2 regions of the Actinomadura rubteroloni genome follow, and region 1 is predicted to be linked to the other one. Evidence: predicted binding sites of a transcription regulator. Region 1 holds the regulator's gene; the other holds the start of a gene.
The links. The regulator LexA, encoded in region 1, represses DNA repair genes until DNA is damaged. The targets are predictions, from matches to a motif close to TCGAACANNTGTTCGA.

Region 1 (7,032 bases):
CCGCCACCGAGAACCGCGTCACGGTCGCCGGACGCTGCTTGGGCAGCCGCTTGCGGACGGGCCGCACCTCGGCCGGCTCGGCCACGGCCGCGGGAGCGGCGGTCTCCTTCTTGCCCGCCGCCGACAGCGGCTGGCCCACCTTGCAGTTGTCGCGGTAGATCGCGAGCGCCTTCAGGCCGAGCTTCCAGCCCTCGAAGTAGACGCGCTCGATGTCCTCGATCGTCGCCTGCTCCGGCATGTTGACGGTCTTGGAGATCGCCCCGGACAGGAACGCCTGCACCGCCGCCATCATCCGGACGTGCCCCATCGGGCTGATCGCCCGCTCGCCCATCGCGCAGTCGAACACCTCGTAGTGCTCGGGACGCAGCCCCGGCGCGTCCACGACGTGCCCGTTCTCGGCGATGTACTCGACGATCGCCTCGATCTGCTCCTGCTGGTAGCCGAGCTGGGTGAGGGCGCGCGGCACCGTCTGGTTGACGATCTGCATGGACCCGCCGCCGACGAGCTTCTTGAACTTCATCAGCGCGAGGTCGGGCTCGATGCCGGTGGTGTCGCAGTCCATCATCAGGCCGATGGTGCCGGTCGGCGCGAGCAGCGACGCCTGCGCGTTGCGGTAGCCGTTGCGCTCGCCGAGCTTCAGGCACTCGGCCCACTGGCGGGTGGCGGCCTTGTGGACGGCGCGGTCCACCGCGTCCAGCGTCCGCAGGTCGTCGTTGGCGGCGGCGTGCTTGCGCATGACCCGCTTGTGGGCGTCGGCGTTGCGCGCGTACCCCTCGTACGGGCCGACGATCCCCGCCAGCTCCGCCGACCGCCGGTAGGCGACGCCCGTCATCAGCGACGTGATCGCGGCGGCGAGCGACCGCCCGCCCTCGGAGTCGTAGGCGTGCCCGCTCGCCATGAGCAGCGCGCCGAGGTTGGCGTAGCCGATGCCGAGCTGCCGGTAGTCCCGCGTCGTCCGCGCGATCTTCTCGGTCGGGAAGTCGGCGAACGTGATCGAGATGTCCATCGCCGTGATGATCAGCTCGGTGAGCTTGGCGAACCGCTCGACGTCGAACACGTTGCCCGCGCCGAGGAACTTCAGCAGGTTGATGCTCGCGAGGTTGCAGGACGAGTTGTCCAGCGACATGTACTCCGAGCACGGGTTGCTCGCGGTGATGCGGCCGGTCTCGGGGTTGGTGTGCCAGTCGTTGATCGTGTCGTCGTACTGGATGCCCGGGTCGGCGCACCCCCACGCCGCCTTGGCCATCAGCCGGAACAGGTCCTTGGCGCGGACCTTCTCGATGACCTCGCCGCTCAGCCGCGACCGCAGCCCGAACTCGCCGTCCTCCTCGACCGCGCGCATGAACTCGTCGGACACGCGCACCGAGTTGTTGGCGTTCTGGTACTGGACGCTCGCGATGTCCCGGCCGCCGAGGTCCATGTCGAACCCGGCGTCGCGCAGCGCGCGGATCTTGTCCTCCTCGCGCGCCTTGGTCTCGATGAACTCGGCCACGTCGGGGTGGTCCACGTCCAGCACGACCATCTTGGCGGCCCGGCGGGTCGCGCCGCCCGACTTGATCGTCCCGGCGGACGCGTCCGCGCCGCGCATGAACGACACCGGCCCGCTCGCCGTCCCGCCGGACGACAGCAGTTCCTTGGACGAGCGGATCCGCGACAGGTTGAGTCCGGCGCCCGACCCGCCCTTGAAGATGATCCCCTCCTCCTTGTACCAGTCGAGGATCGACTCCATCGTGTCGTCCACCGACAGGATGAAACACGCCGAGACCTGCTGCGGGGACTTGGTGCCGACGTTGAACCAGACGGGAGAGTTGAAGCTGAAGAGCTGGTGGGCCAGGGCGTAGGTCAGCTCGTGCTCGAAGATCTCGGCGTCGGCCGAGGACGCGAAGTAGCCCTCCGCGAGGCCCGTGTCCACGTAGGCACGGACGACGCGGTCGATGAGCTGCTTCAGGCTCCACTCGCGCGCGGCCGTGCCGACGGCGCCGCGGAAGTACTTCGACGTGACGATGTTGACCGCGTTCAGCGACCAGAAGTCGGGGAACTCGACGCCGCGCTGCTCGAAGTTGACCGAGCCGTCGCGCCAGTTGGTCATGACGACGTCGCGCCGCTCCCAGCGGATCTCGTCGTACGGATGCACGCCCTCCGTCGTGAAGATCCGCTCGACCTTGAGGCCCTTGCGGCCTCCCTTGCCGCGCCGGGCCGACGATCCGCTCACCGTCTCGGTCATGGGCTTCCCCCTCCGGACCCTCCCGCCGGGTCCTGTCCAGGACGATTGAACCCGGAGGACGATGGCGTCCCCGGGCTGTCCGTTCTCAGTGCTGTTGTGCCGATCCGCCGCTCACCGGGGCGGCGCGTGTTCTCCAGGAGTGCGCCCGCGCAGGTCCTCGATCTCCCGGGCGAAGTCGTCCAGGGACTCGAAGGACCGGTAGACGGACGCGAAGCGCAGGTAGGCGACCTCGTCGAGTTCGCCGAGCGGCCCGAGGATCGCCAGGCCCACCTGGTGCGAGGGGATCTCGGCCGAGCCGGTCCCCCGGAGCGCCTCCTCGACCCGCTGGCCGAGCTGGGCCAGCGCGTCCTCGCCGACGGGCCGCCCCTGGCAGGCCCGGCGCACCCCCGCGATGATCTTCTCCCGGGAGAAGGGCTCGGTGACGCCGCTGCGCTTGGCCACCATGAGGAGCACGTTCTCCTGGGTCGTGAACCGCTTGCCGCACTCCGGGCACGAGCGGCGCCGCCGGATGGCGGCCCCGTCGTCGGCGGAGCGGCTGTCGATGACCTTGGTGTCGGGGTTGCGGCAGAACGGGCAGTGCACGTGTCTTCCTCTCCCCTGACGCAAGGCCGCGTCACACGGACGTCACACGACCACAATCTGTGGTTAATGATACCGCGTCGACTACTAGATGTTGTGGTCAACCGTAGGGCGCCGACGCACGCTACGCAACTCTGACCTGGCGTCCCGCGCGTAGACCCTGATCACATCGGACCTCGCGCGCACCATTCCGGCGTGTCGCGCCGGCGCAGCAACTTACTCCCGCCGCGCGGGTCAGCGGGCGGGGACCCGCAACCTGCTCCCGGGCTGGACGATCGACCCCGACATCCCGTTGAGGTCGCGGATCCGCCGGACGGTCGCGCCCGGGTCGCCGTGCGGGTCCGCCCGGACGGCGATGTCCCAGAGCGTGTCGCGCTCGCCCACGACGACCGTCGCGGTGCGGGCGGCGTCCCGGACGGGCCGGGGCCGCGGGCTCGGCGGCGTCCCGGCGTGCAGCGCGCCGGCGACGGGCCACAGCACGGCCAGCGCGACCCCCGCCGCGAGGACGCCGACGACGATCCGTCCGCGCCGCGTCAGCCGCAGCCCCGGCCGCCCCTCCGGCCGGCTCACGGCCCGCGCCTCGGCCCGGCGCACGACGCGGGGCGCCACGAACGCCGGGACGTCCGCCAGCGGTTCGCCGCGCCCGCCGATGATCAGTCGCAGATGCCCCCGGCGGCGCGGGAACCCCCGCCGCGCGCCGTCCTCGGGAGCACCGCGCTCCTCGTGCCCGGCGACGAGGCCGCCGCCGCACACCGCCACCTGTCCCCGCTGGAGCGAATCACCCATCTCTGCCCCTCCGCGACCGGTCCGCACCCGACGTTTCGAATGCATTTTCGATCGAACGTGTGTACGATGTTCTATCGCACGGCAGTGGGGGAAGGCGAGCATCTTCTTCGAACAATTGTTTGATCATCGGTCGTGGAGGCGGTAGCGTTCCCTGGACGAGGAGTGACGGATCCGACCGCCTGGAGGCGACGAGCGATGAGCAAGGCCCGGGAGCTGCCCGACGGTTCCGGCGAGGGAAGCGGGCTGACCCAGCGGCAGCGCATGGTCCTCGAGGTCATCCGCGACTCGGTCCAGCGGCGCGGCTACCCGCCGTCGATGCGCGAGATCGGGGAGGCCGTCGGCCTGACGAGCACCTCCAGCGTGTCCCACCAGCTCCGCACCCTCCAGCGCAAGGGCTACCTGCGGCGCGACCCGAACCGTCCGCGCGCGGTCGAGGTGCGGGTGCCGGGCGCGACGCCGGTGCGCACCGCCGAGGACGTCGACGGCGCCGAGCCGGCCGGGACGCGGCCCGCGCCCGCGTACGTGCCGCTCGTCGGCCGGATCGCGGCGGGCGGCCCGATCCTCGCCGAGGAGGCCGTCGAGGACGTCTTCACGCTGCCCAAGCAGCTCGTCGGCGAGGGCACGCACTTCCTGCTCAAGGTCACCGGCGACTCGATGATCGACGCGGCCATCGCCGACGGCGACTGGGTGGTCGTCCGGCAGCAGCCGGTCGCGGAGCAGGGCGACATCGTCGCCGCGATGATCGACGGCGAGGCCACCGTGAAGACGCTGAAGCACAGGGACGGCCATATCTGGTTGATGCCGCAGAACCCGGCGTATGACCCGATTCCGGGTGACGAAGCGTCGGTTCTGGGACGTGTGGTCGCGGTTCTCCGCAAGATGTGACGGGAGAATCCTGACATACCACGGCGTTCCCGTCCGGCGGACCGAAATCTTTCCCGCATTGACAAACCGTCCAGTGCGACGGCCCCGAACGGCCCCGTGATTCCGTCCCCGAGCACGGACACGCGAAAGCCCCGCCCGGACGTCCCGGACGGGGCTTTCGCGCGTGCTCAGCGGCGCGGCACGATGTTCACGATCTTGGGCGCGCGGACGATCACCTTGGCGATCTCCGCTCCGGCCAGGGCCTCCACGACCCGCTCGGACGCCAGCGCGAGCGCCTCCAGCTCGCCCGCGTCGATGCCGGGCGCCACGTCCAGCCGGTCCCGGACCTTGCCCGCGACCTGCACGACGCACGTCACCGACTCCTGGACGAGCAGCGCCGGGTCCACCGCGGGCCAGCCGGCCGTCACGACGGGCGCGGTGCGGCCCAGCCGCTCCCACGCCTCCTCGGCCGTGTAGGGCGCGAACAGCGACAGCAGGACGGCGACGGTCTCGGCGGCCTCGCGGACGGCCGGGTCGGCGGCGCCGGGCCCGGAGTCGATCGCGCGCCGGGCGGCCGAGACCAGCTCCATCAGCCGGGCGATCGCGACGTTGAACCGGGTGGCCTCGACCAGCCCGGTGACCTCCTCGATCGTCCGGTGCGTGACGCGGCGCAGCTCGCGGTCCCCGGCGGCGGGGTCGGCGCCGGGCGCGGACGCGACCTCGGACGCGACGCGGTGCACGCGCGACAGGAACTTCGCCATGCCCTGCGGGGACACGTCGGCCCAGTCGATGTCGTCCTCGGGCGGGCCGGCGAACAGCATCGCCAGCCGGACGACGTCCACGCCGTACTCGCCGATCTGCTCGCCCAGGTCGACGCCGTTGCCCAGCGACTTGGACATCGCCTTGCCGCCGTTGACGACCTGCCCCTGGTTGAGCAACTGCTTGAACGGCTCGGTGAAGTCCACCAGGCCCATGTCGTACAGGACCTTGGTGAAGAACCGGCTGTACAGCAGGTGCAGGATCGCGTGCTCGACGCCGCCGGTGTAGCGGTCGACGGGCATCCAGCGGCGGACGGCCTCGACGTCGAACGGCCCGTCGGTGTAGTCCGGCGAGCAGTACCGGAAGTAGTACCAGGACGAGTCCACGAAGGTGTCCATCGTGTCGGAGTCGCGCTTGGCGGCGCCCCCGCACTTCGGGCAGTCGACGTTGACCCACTGCTCGGCGGCGGCCAGCGGGGACGTCCCCTTGGGCGCCAGGTCCGAGCCGCGCAGGTCGTCGGGCAGCCGCACGGGCAGCTCGTCCTCGGGGACGGGCACCTCGCCGCACGCCGGGCAGTGCACGATCGGGATCGGGCAGCCCCAGAACCGCTGCCGCGAGACCAGCCAGTCGCGCAGCCGGAAGTTGACGGCGGCGCGTCCGGTGCCGCGCTCGGCCAGCAGCTCGACCGTCCGGGCGATGGCGTCGGCCTTGCCCAGGCCGTCCACCGGCCCGGAGTTGACCAGCGTGCCCTCGCCGGGCGTGGCGACGCCGGTCGCCGCGGGGTCGGGCGCGCCGGTGTCCACGACGACGCGGACCGGCAGCCCGAACTTCAGCGCGAAGTCCAGGTCGCGCTGGTCGTGCGCGGGCACCGCCATGATCGCGCCGTGCCCGTACTCGGCCAGGACGTAGTCCGACGCCCACACCGGGATCCGCTCGCCGTTCACCGGGTTCACCGCGTACCGGCCGAGGAACACGCCGGTCTTCTCGCGCTCGGTGGACAGCCGCTCGATCTCGCTCTCGCGCGACACCTCCTCGCGGTAGGCCTCGAACGCGGCGCGCTGCTCGGGCGCGACGACCTGCTCGGCCAGCGGCGCGTCGGCCGCGACGACCATGAACGTCGCGCCGTGCAGCGTGTCCGGACGCGTCGTGTAGACGGTGACGGGCTCGGCGCGGCCCTCGATGACGAAGTCCACGTCCGCGCCGGTGGAGCGGCCGATCCAGTTGCGCTGCATCAGCAGGACGCGCTCGGGCCAGCCGCCTTCGAGCTGGTCCATGTCGTCCAGCAGCCGGTCGGCGTAGTCGGTGATCTTGAAGTACCACTGGGTCAGGACGCGCCGCTCCACCAGCGCGCCGCAGCGCTCGCAGTGGCCGCCGACGACCTGCTCGTTGGCCAGGACGGTCTGGTCGTTGGGGCACCAGTTGACCTGCCCGCCCTTGCGGTAGGCCAGCCCGCGCTCGTAGAAGCGCAGGAACAGCCACTGCGTCCAACGGTAGTACTCGGGGTCGGAGGTGTGCAGGCGCCGCGTCCAGTCGAAGGACGGGGCGTAGCGCCGGAACGACTCGGCCTGGGTCTCGATGTTGGCGTACGTCCACTCGGCGGGGTGGGAGTCGCGCTTGATCGCGGCGTTCTCGGCGGGCAGGCCGAAGGAGTCCCAGCCGATGGGGTGCAGGACGTTGTACCCGCGCTGCGTCCAGTAGCGGGCGGACACGTCCCCGATCGCGAACGCCTCGGCATGGCCCATGTGCAGGTCACCGGACGGGTAGGGGAACATGTCCAGGGCATAGCGGCGCTCGCGCGGGTCGTCCGGGCCGCCCGCCCG
Region 2 (7,032 bases), on a different contig from region 1:
ATCTCGACGGACCCGGCGGTCGACACGTGGCAGACGTGCAGCCGGGACCCGACGTGCTCGGCGAGCAGCACGTCCCGCGCGATGATCGCCTCCTCGGCGACCGCAGGCCAGCCGCGCAGCCCGAGCGCCGCCGACATCTCGCCCTCGTTGAGCTGGGCGCCCTCGGTCAGCCTCGGCTCCTGCGCGTGCTGCGCGACGACGCCGTCGAACGCCTTCACGTACTCCAGCGCCCGCCGCATGATCACCGCGTCGGACACGCAGTGCCCGTCGTCGGAGAACACCCGGACGCGGGCGGCCGAGTCGGCCATCGCGCCCAGCTCGGCGAGCTGCTCGCCGCGGATGCCGTTGGTGACCGCGCCGACCGGGTGGACGTCGCAGTACGCCGCCTCGCGGCCGAGCCGCCAGACCTGCTCCACGACGCCGGCCGTGTCGGCCACCGGGTCGGTGTTGGCCATCGCGTGGACGGCCGTGAACCCGCCCATCGCGGCGGCCTTCGTCCCGGACTCGACGGTCTCGGCGTCCTCGCGGCCGGGCTCGCGCAGGTGGGTGTGCAGGTCTACCAGGCCGGGCAGCACGATGAGGCCGGTGGCGTCCACGACCTCGGCGCCGTCGGCGTCCAGGCCGCGGCCGACCGCCGCGATCACGCCGTCGCGGACGAGGACGTCCGCCGTCTCGCCGCCGAGGATCCGGCCGTTCCTGATCAGGTACGCGGTCACGCGGGGACCTCCTTGCCGATGGCGGGCTCGGAGCCTCCGAGCAGCAGATAGAGCACGGCCATCCGGGCGCTGACGCCGTTGGCGACCTGCTCGACGATCGTGGACCGCACCGAGTCGGCGACCTCCGCCGCGATCTCCACGCCCCGGTTCATCGGCCCGGGGTGCATGACGATCGCGTGCTCGGGCAGCTTCGCCATGCGCGGCGCGTCCAGGCCGTAGCGGCGGCTGTACTCGCGGACGGTCGGGAAGTACGCCGCGTTCATCCGCTCCTGCTGGACGCGCAGCATCATCACGACGTCGCTCTTGGGCAGCACCGCGTCGAGGTCGTAGGAGATCTCGCACGGCCACGACCCGACCGCGACCGGGAACAGCGTCGGCGGCCCCACCAGCGTGACCTCCGCGCCGAGCGTGGCCAGCAGCAGCACGTTGGAACGGGCCACGCGGCTGTGCAGGACGTCCCCGACGATCGTCACGCGGCGGCCGTCCAGGTCGCCGAGGCGGCGGCGCATCGTGAACGCGTCCAGCAGCGCCTGCGTCGGGTGCTCGTGCGTGCCGTCGCCCGCGTTCACGACGCTGCCGCGCACCCAGCTCGCCAGCCGGTGCGGGGCGCCGGACGCGCCGTGGCGGATCACCACGCCGTCCGCGCCCATCGCCTCCAGCGTGAGCGCGGTGTCCTTCAGGCTCTCGCCCTTGGACACGCTGGACCCCTTCGCCGAGAAGTTGATCACATCGGCGGACAGGCGCTTGGCGGCGGCCTCGAACGAGATGCGGGTGCGGGTCGAGTCCTCGTAGAACAGGTTGACGACCGTCCGGCCGCGCAGCGTCGGGAGCTTCTTGACGGTCCGGCCGGCGACCTGGGCCATCTCCTCGGCCGTGTCGAGGACGAGCAGCGCGTCGTCGCGGGTCAGGTCCGCCGCCGAGATCAGATGGCGGTTCACTCGTCCTCCTCGGCGGTTCCGGCGACGGGTCCGAGCAGGACCGCGTCGCGGCCGTCGTTCTCCGCCAGCAGCACGCGGACGGTCTCGCGCATCGACGTCGGCAGGTTCTTGCCCACGTAGTCGGCGCGGATGGGCAGGTCGCGGTGGCCCCGGTCGACGAGGACGGCGAGCTGCACCGCCCGGGGCCGGCCGAGGTCGTTCACCGCGTCGAGCGCGGCGCGGACGGTGCGGCCGGAGAACAGCACGTCGTCCACCAGCACGACGACCCGGTCGTCCACGCCCTCGGGCGGCGGCTCGGTGCGGCCGAGCGCGCGGGCGGGCTTCAGCCGCAGGTCGTCGCGGTACATGGTCACGTCGAGCGAGCCCCACGGGAACGCGCGGCCCTCGACCTCCTCTAGGGCGCCCGCGAGGCGCTCGGCGAGCGTCACGCCGCGGGTCTGGATGCCGAGCAGGACGACGCCGTCGCCGCCCTTGGTGCGTTCGAGGATCTCGTGCGCGATGCGCGTCAGTGCGCGCCGGATGTCCGGTCCCTCCAGGACGGCCTTGGCCCCGGGACCGTCGGCCGCACGCCCGGAACCGGGCTCGCGGAAGGCAGCATTCACCGCCGAACCCCCTTTCCCGCCTCACAGGACGGGTCTTAAAGGACGCCTTGTCCCGTTCACGGTAGCAGGGGCCCCGGACCGCCCCGCACCCGGCGTCCGACCGTCTTGCCTGGTGAGAGGCGTCACACGTGGGTATACAGAGCGGACACGGGCCGGCGTGCGGGCGGGCCGCCGGGACGGTGCGCACGGGCGCCCGGCGCCCTACCGCATGACCCCGGGAAGAGCAGCGGATTCGACCGCTTTTTTCCAATCGGCTTGACCTTCGGCCGTCCCCGTTTTACCGTCACTGTCCGTAACCATCCCTGGAGGCAGTCTCTAGAGGCCCGAACCGGCCCCCTGACCTGTCTCCCCCCGGGACGATCCGCCGCGATCAACCGGGGCCGTTGAACGACGATGAAAGTGAGCCTGGGGGGCCGCGAAATGCCGTCTGAATACGCTAAGGCTCTCGGTGCGCGCCTGCGCGCCATCCGCACCCAGCAGGGCCTGTCCCTGCACGGAGTGGAGGAGAAGTCGCGAGGGCGCTGGAAGGCCGTCGTCGTGGGTTCGTACGAGCGGGGCGACCGAGCCGTCACCGTGCAGAAACTGGCCGAGCTCGCCGATTTCTACGGCGTGCCGGTCTCGGAGCTGCTGCCCGGCGGCGCCGCGCCGAGCCCGCTCGGGCCGACGCCCAAGCTCGTGATCGACCTTGAGCGCCTGCAGCAGCTCCCGAAGGACAAGGCCGGGCCCCTCGCCCGCTACGCCCAGACGATCCAGAGCCAGCGGGGCGACTACAACGGGAAGGTCCTCTCGATCCGTCAGGAGGACCTGCGCTCCCTCGCCGTGATCTACGACAAGTCCCCGACCGAGCTCACCGAGGAGCTGATCGGCTGGGGCGTCCTGGACCCGGAGGCCCGCCGGGCCGTCGAGTCCTTCTAGCGCGTTCGCCGGGGGCGGGGACGGATCCGATCCGTCCCCGCCCCCGGCGTTCGCGGGGACCGGAGGCGCGGGCCAAGGGGCGAACCCGCGCCCCCGGCCGGAATGACGACCGGTCCGGGGGGATGAACCGGCCGCCGGGCCACGAACCGACGACCTCGGCCACCACGCGAGCCGTCCCGCCACACGACGACCAGGCCCGCCGGGGCCACCTCAGCCGCCGCGCGGCAGAGCGTCCGCCGCGATGGCGCCGGGGCCGGGCGACCGCGTGCGCTGAACGACGGGGCGAGCGTGTGCTCGCCCCGGCCGAACTCCCAGGCCGAAGATCGCGAAGCGATGCCGTGGTCGCGCGTCCGTCCGGCGCGGGGACGAGCCGCCGCGCCGGGAGATTTACAACATCGCCTGGCCCGGGACGCCGAGCGTGTCCTCGACCAGGGAGACGAACACGTCGGCGTCCTGGACGAGTTCGTCGGCCTCGCGCGGCGTCACCGCGCGCGGCAGGCCGGCCTCGGCGGCGGCGCGCTTGTCCGCGCCCGCCGCGAAGAACGCGGCCCATTCGCGCAGCGCCGGGTCGGCCTCGGGCAGCAGCACCCACACGCTGCGCGGCCGTCCGCGCCGATGGGTCTCCAGGGGCTCGGACGCGGCGAGCACGGCCGCCGCCGCGCGCAGCGCCGCCATGTGGGCGTGGACGTACCGGAGCGCGGGCGAGGTCGCCTCGGCGGCCTCGGCGAGGCTCCGCCGCGCGGCGTGCAACTGGCCGACGGCCGTGTGCGCCGGACGGGGGGCCGGGACGGGACGGGGGCGTGGACTCGGCGTGGGACTCGGCGCGGGGCTCGGCGTCGCACTCGGCGCCGGTCCGGGCCGCGCGGGCGCGTGGGCGCCTCGGGTCACGGTCGTGTCGTGTGTCGTTCCGGACATGGTGCCTCCTTCCGGGCGCGGGCGCCCGGCCGGGCAGGAAGCTTCCCCTCTCCCTGCCCGGCCGGCCGGGTCCACCGCCGTCGCGCATACGGCGGCGGACCCGCTGGCCCTGGCGCGATCCGCGAGTATCGCGCCACATCGAACAAAAGTTCGATGCCACACCAGTTAACCGCCCCCGCGACGATTCGTCAATATGTTCGAACGGACACCGCGTCCCATCGCCACCGACTCCCCCGAGGACCCCTTCTGACCAGGCAATACACCTGTTCGATCGAACATCACTCGTACCGCGGAACCCGCCGCACGACACCCGCACCGAGCAGCACACGCCCCGCAACCGCCCACCGCCGCTCCAGCGCTCGCGCGACGACGTAGTACACGGCCCCGAACACCCCGGTCAGCACCTCGCCCACCGGCCCGGCGGGCAGATCCAACCCCGCTCGGGCCGCCAGCGAGATCAGCACCCCGGCCAGGAACGGCACGACCGTGCGAACGACACTGTCCAACATCAGAACCTCCGAAAAGAGGCCGCCGCCGCGCCCCTGGCGAGGCGCGGCGGCGGCCCGGTCAGGACCCGGCGAGACCCGCGACGATGGACGCCACCGCCGACAGCAGCCCGAGCACGACCGACAGCGGCAGCGCGTACCGCCACCGCTCGCTCGCGCGCAGCCGCTGCTCATGGTCGGCGAGCTGGGCGCGGATCTGCTCGAAGGTGGTGAGCATCCCGTCCACCTTGCCGCCCAGGGCGACGAGCTTGTCGTAGATGTCCCGGGCCGTGATGATCACGCCGGGCGGCGGCGTCATCGGCTCATTCATCGGCTTCCGTCTCCGGGACGTCCGGCTCGGACGTCCTCATGATCACTAGGGGCACGGCGCTTCCTCCTCTCCGCCGGTCAGGTCCACGTGTCGCCCTGCCAGACGCGGACGTCGGCCTGCGCGGACGCTCCCACGCGCACGGTCGGCCGCGCCCACACGTCGTCGTCCGTCCACACCTTGGTGGTGGTGTCCGGTTCGGGGCGGAAGCCGGTCGCGTCGAACGTCTTCGCCAGTTGGGCGAGCACCTGTCCCGTGTGGTCGCGGCCGGTGAACTCGACCTTGATCGTGTCCCCGGCGTCCGTGACCTGGACATGGCCGAACTGCCCGGTGCCGGCCGGCGCGACGATCGGCCCGATCTGCCACGTCCCCGACCCGCTGGACGTCTGGTCGAGCGGCGCGGCCACGAGTTCGACCGCGCCGATCCGCGAGTTGCGGCCATCGTCGGCGGCGATGGCGTGCATGTCCGCGCTGAGCACGACCATCTTGGCGCCCAGCCCGTAGGCGTTGATGAACGCGTTGATCTCGGCGAACTCGGTCTGGTAGTCGCCCCACCGGTCGCCGCCGGCCGCCGACATCCGGTGCGGGATGGACTCGCAGAGGAACACGACGGGCTCGGCGCACGTCTGCAGCAGGTCCAGGAACCACCGCTTCTGCTCGGTGCCGAGCATGGTCTTGCTCGCGCCCTCCGCATCCGTCGTGTTCGAACGGAACGTCCGGGTGTCGAGCAGGATGAACCGGCACCGTCCGACCACCCAGGTGCAGTACAGGCCCGAGGCGGGCAGCGGGTAGAACGTCCCGTGCGCCCGCATCGACTCCTGCGCCGCCGCCGCGCCGACCGATCCCGACCAGCCGAACCGTCCGGTGAAATCGTGGTTGTCCCAGGTGGCGACCGTCGGCACCTCGCGGAGGAGCCGGCTGTACCGAGCGGTCGAGTACGCGTCCTCGAACGCCGCGTCGTACTGCGTCCGGTCCGCGGAGTCGATGTCCGAGTAGTGGATGTCGCCCATGAACAGGAACTGCAGCGGATTCATGGAGCGGATCTGGTCGTAGACGACGTGATTGGACGACCTGATGCGGTCCCCGGCGAAGCAGAACCCGAAGTCCGCCTGCGCGCCCGGCACCGGCAGCGTCCGCAGCCGGCCCTGGTCGGCGAGGACGGCGCCGTCCGCCTCGACGGCCCAGTAGTACGCGGTCGCCGCGGCCAGGCCCGACACCTCGTGCTTGCTGAGCCCGCGCCCGTCGGGGGCCTGCGCGGACGACGCCACCGGGTTCGCGAGGTCCGCGCTCGCCGAGACGAGCACGCGAACGCTCGCCGCGCCGGTCGTCCGGACGGTGAAGCGGGCCGCGGACTCGGTCGTCGCCCCGACCCAGCCGTAGGAGAGCCCGGCCATCTAGTTCTGCCTCCGCGTCAGGCCGATCTGGATGCCGAAGCCGTTGTCCGAACCGGGCTGGAACGACGCCGTCTTGACCCCGGACGGCCCGGCGACCGGCTGCGCGAAGTCGCAGACCAGCACCGAGGGGACCTGACTGGAGCCCGTCCCGGTCTGGTAGAGCCGCCGCGTGGTGCCCGCCGGGTCGGTGACGGCCGTCGGGACGCCGGGCGACTTCTCCCCGAAGACCGACAGGACGAGCACGTCCGGGACCGCCGTGTTGATCGACGGCGCGTCGCTGTTGTTGCCCGTGCCCGAGCGGATCGCGAACGCGCCCACCTGCGGCGTGCTCGCCGCGTTCGCGTACGCCACGATTCCCGCCGACACGCGGGCCGCGAAGGACGTCTGGGTCGCCGTCGCGAAGCCCCACGACGGCGCCGTGTCGCCCGCCGCGTAGACCTTGCCGTAGATCGCGATGCGCGTGTCCCCGCCGAACTGCTGGGACGTCTGCAGGACCGTCCAGCCGTCCGGCTGCGCGGACAGCAGTTCGCCGCTGCCGGACGCGAACACGACGGCGGCCACGAGGTAGTCCCCCGGCACCAGGCCGTTGGGCAGCGCGCAGGTCACCGTGGACGCCACGGTGAACACGCCGTTGGCCGCGCGGAACGCGATCGGGTTCCCGCCTGTCGGGGCGGACGTGTCGAACCAGACGTCGCCCGTGCCGGGGTTGCCGGGGGCCGTCGGGGACGCCGTGAGCCGT

Region 2: the regulator LexA is predicted to act here: its motif matches at 4,225-4,240, upstream of BTM25_RS30700 (SAV_6107 family HEPN domain-containing protein).

What each region holds. Positions count from the first base shown of each region.
Region 1 is NZ_MTBP01000004.1:24,582-31,613, reverse strand. Features, by position in the region: gene BTM25_RS24395 (vitamin B12-dependent ribonucleotide reductase) at 1-2,224, opposite strand, end outside; gene nrdR (transcriptional regulator NrdR) at 2,336-2,806, opposite strand; gene BTM25_RS24385 (LysM peptidoglycan-binding domain-containing protein) at 3,038-3,589, opposite strand; gene lexA (transcriptional repressor LexA) at 3,785-4,474, shown strand; gene leuS (leucine--tRNA ligase) at 4,642-7,032, opposite strand, start outside.
Region 2 is NZ_MTBP01000002.1:437,536-444,567, forward strand. Features, by position in the region: gene BTM25_RS13410 (dihydroorotase) at 1-716, opposite strand, end outside; gene BTM25_RS13415 (aspartate carbamoyltransferase catalytic subunit) at 713-1,654, opposite strand; gene pyrR (bifunctional pyr operon transcriptional regulator/uracil phosphoribosyltransferase PyrR) at 1,651-2,256, opposite strand; gene bldD (transcriptional regulator BldD) at 2,677-3,171, shown strand; gene BTM25_RS30700 (SAV_6107 family HEPN domain-containing protein) at 3,559-4,086, opposite strand; gene BTM25_RS13435 (hypothetical protein) at 4,365-4,595, opposite strand; gene BTM25_RS13440 (hypothetical protein) at 4,654-4,902, opposite strand; gene BTM25_RS13445 (alkaline phosphatase D family protein) at 4,980-6,293, opposite strand; gene BTM25_RS13450 (hypothetical protein) at 6,294-7,032, opposite strand, start outside.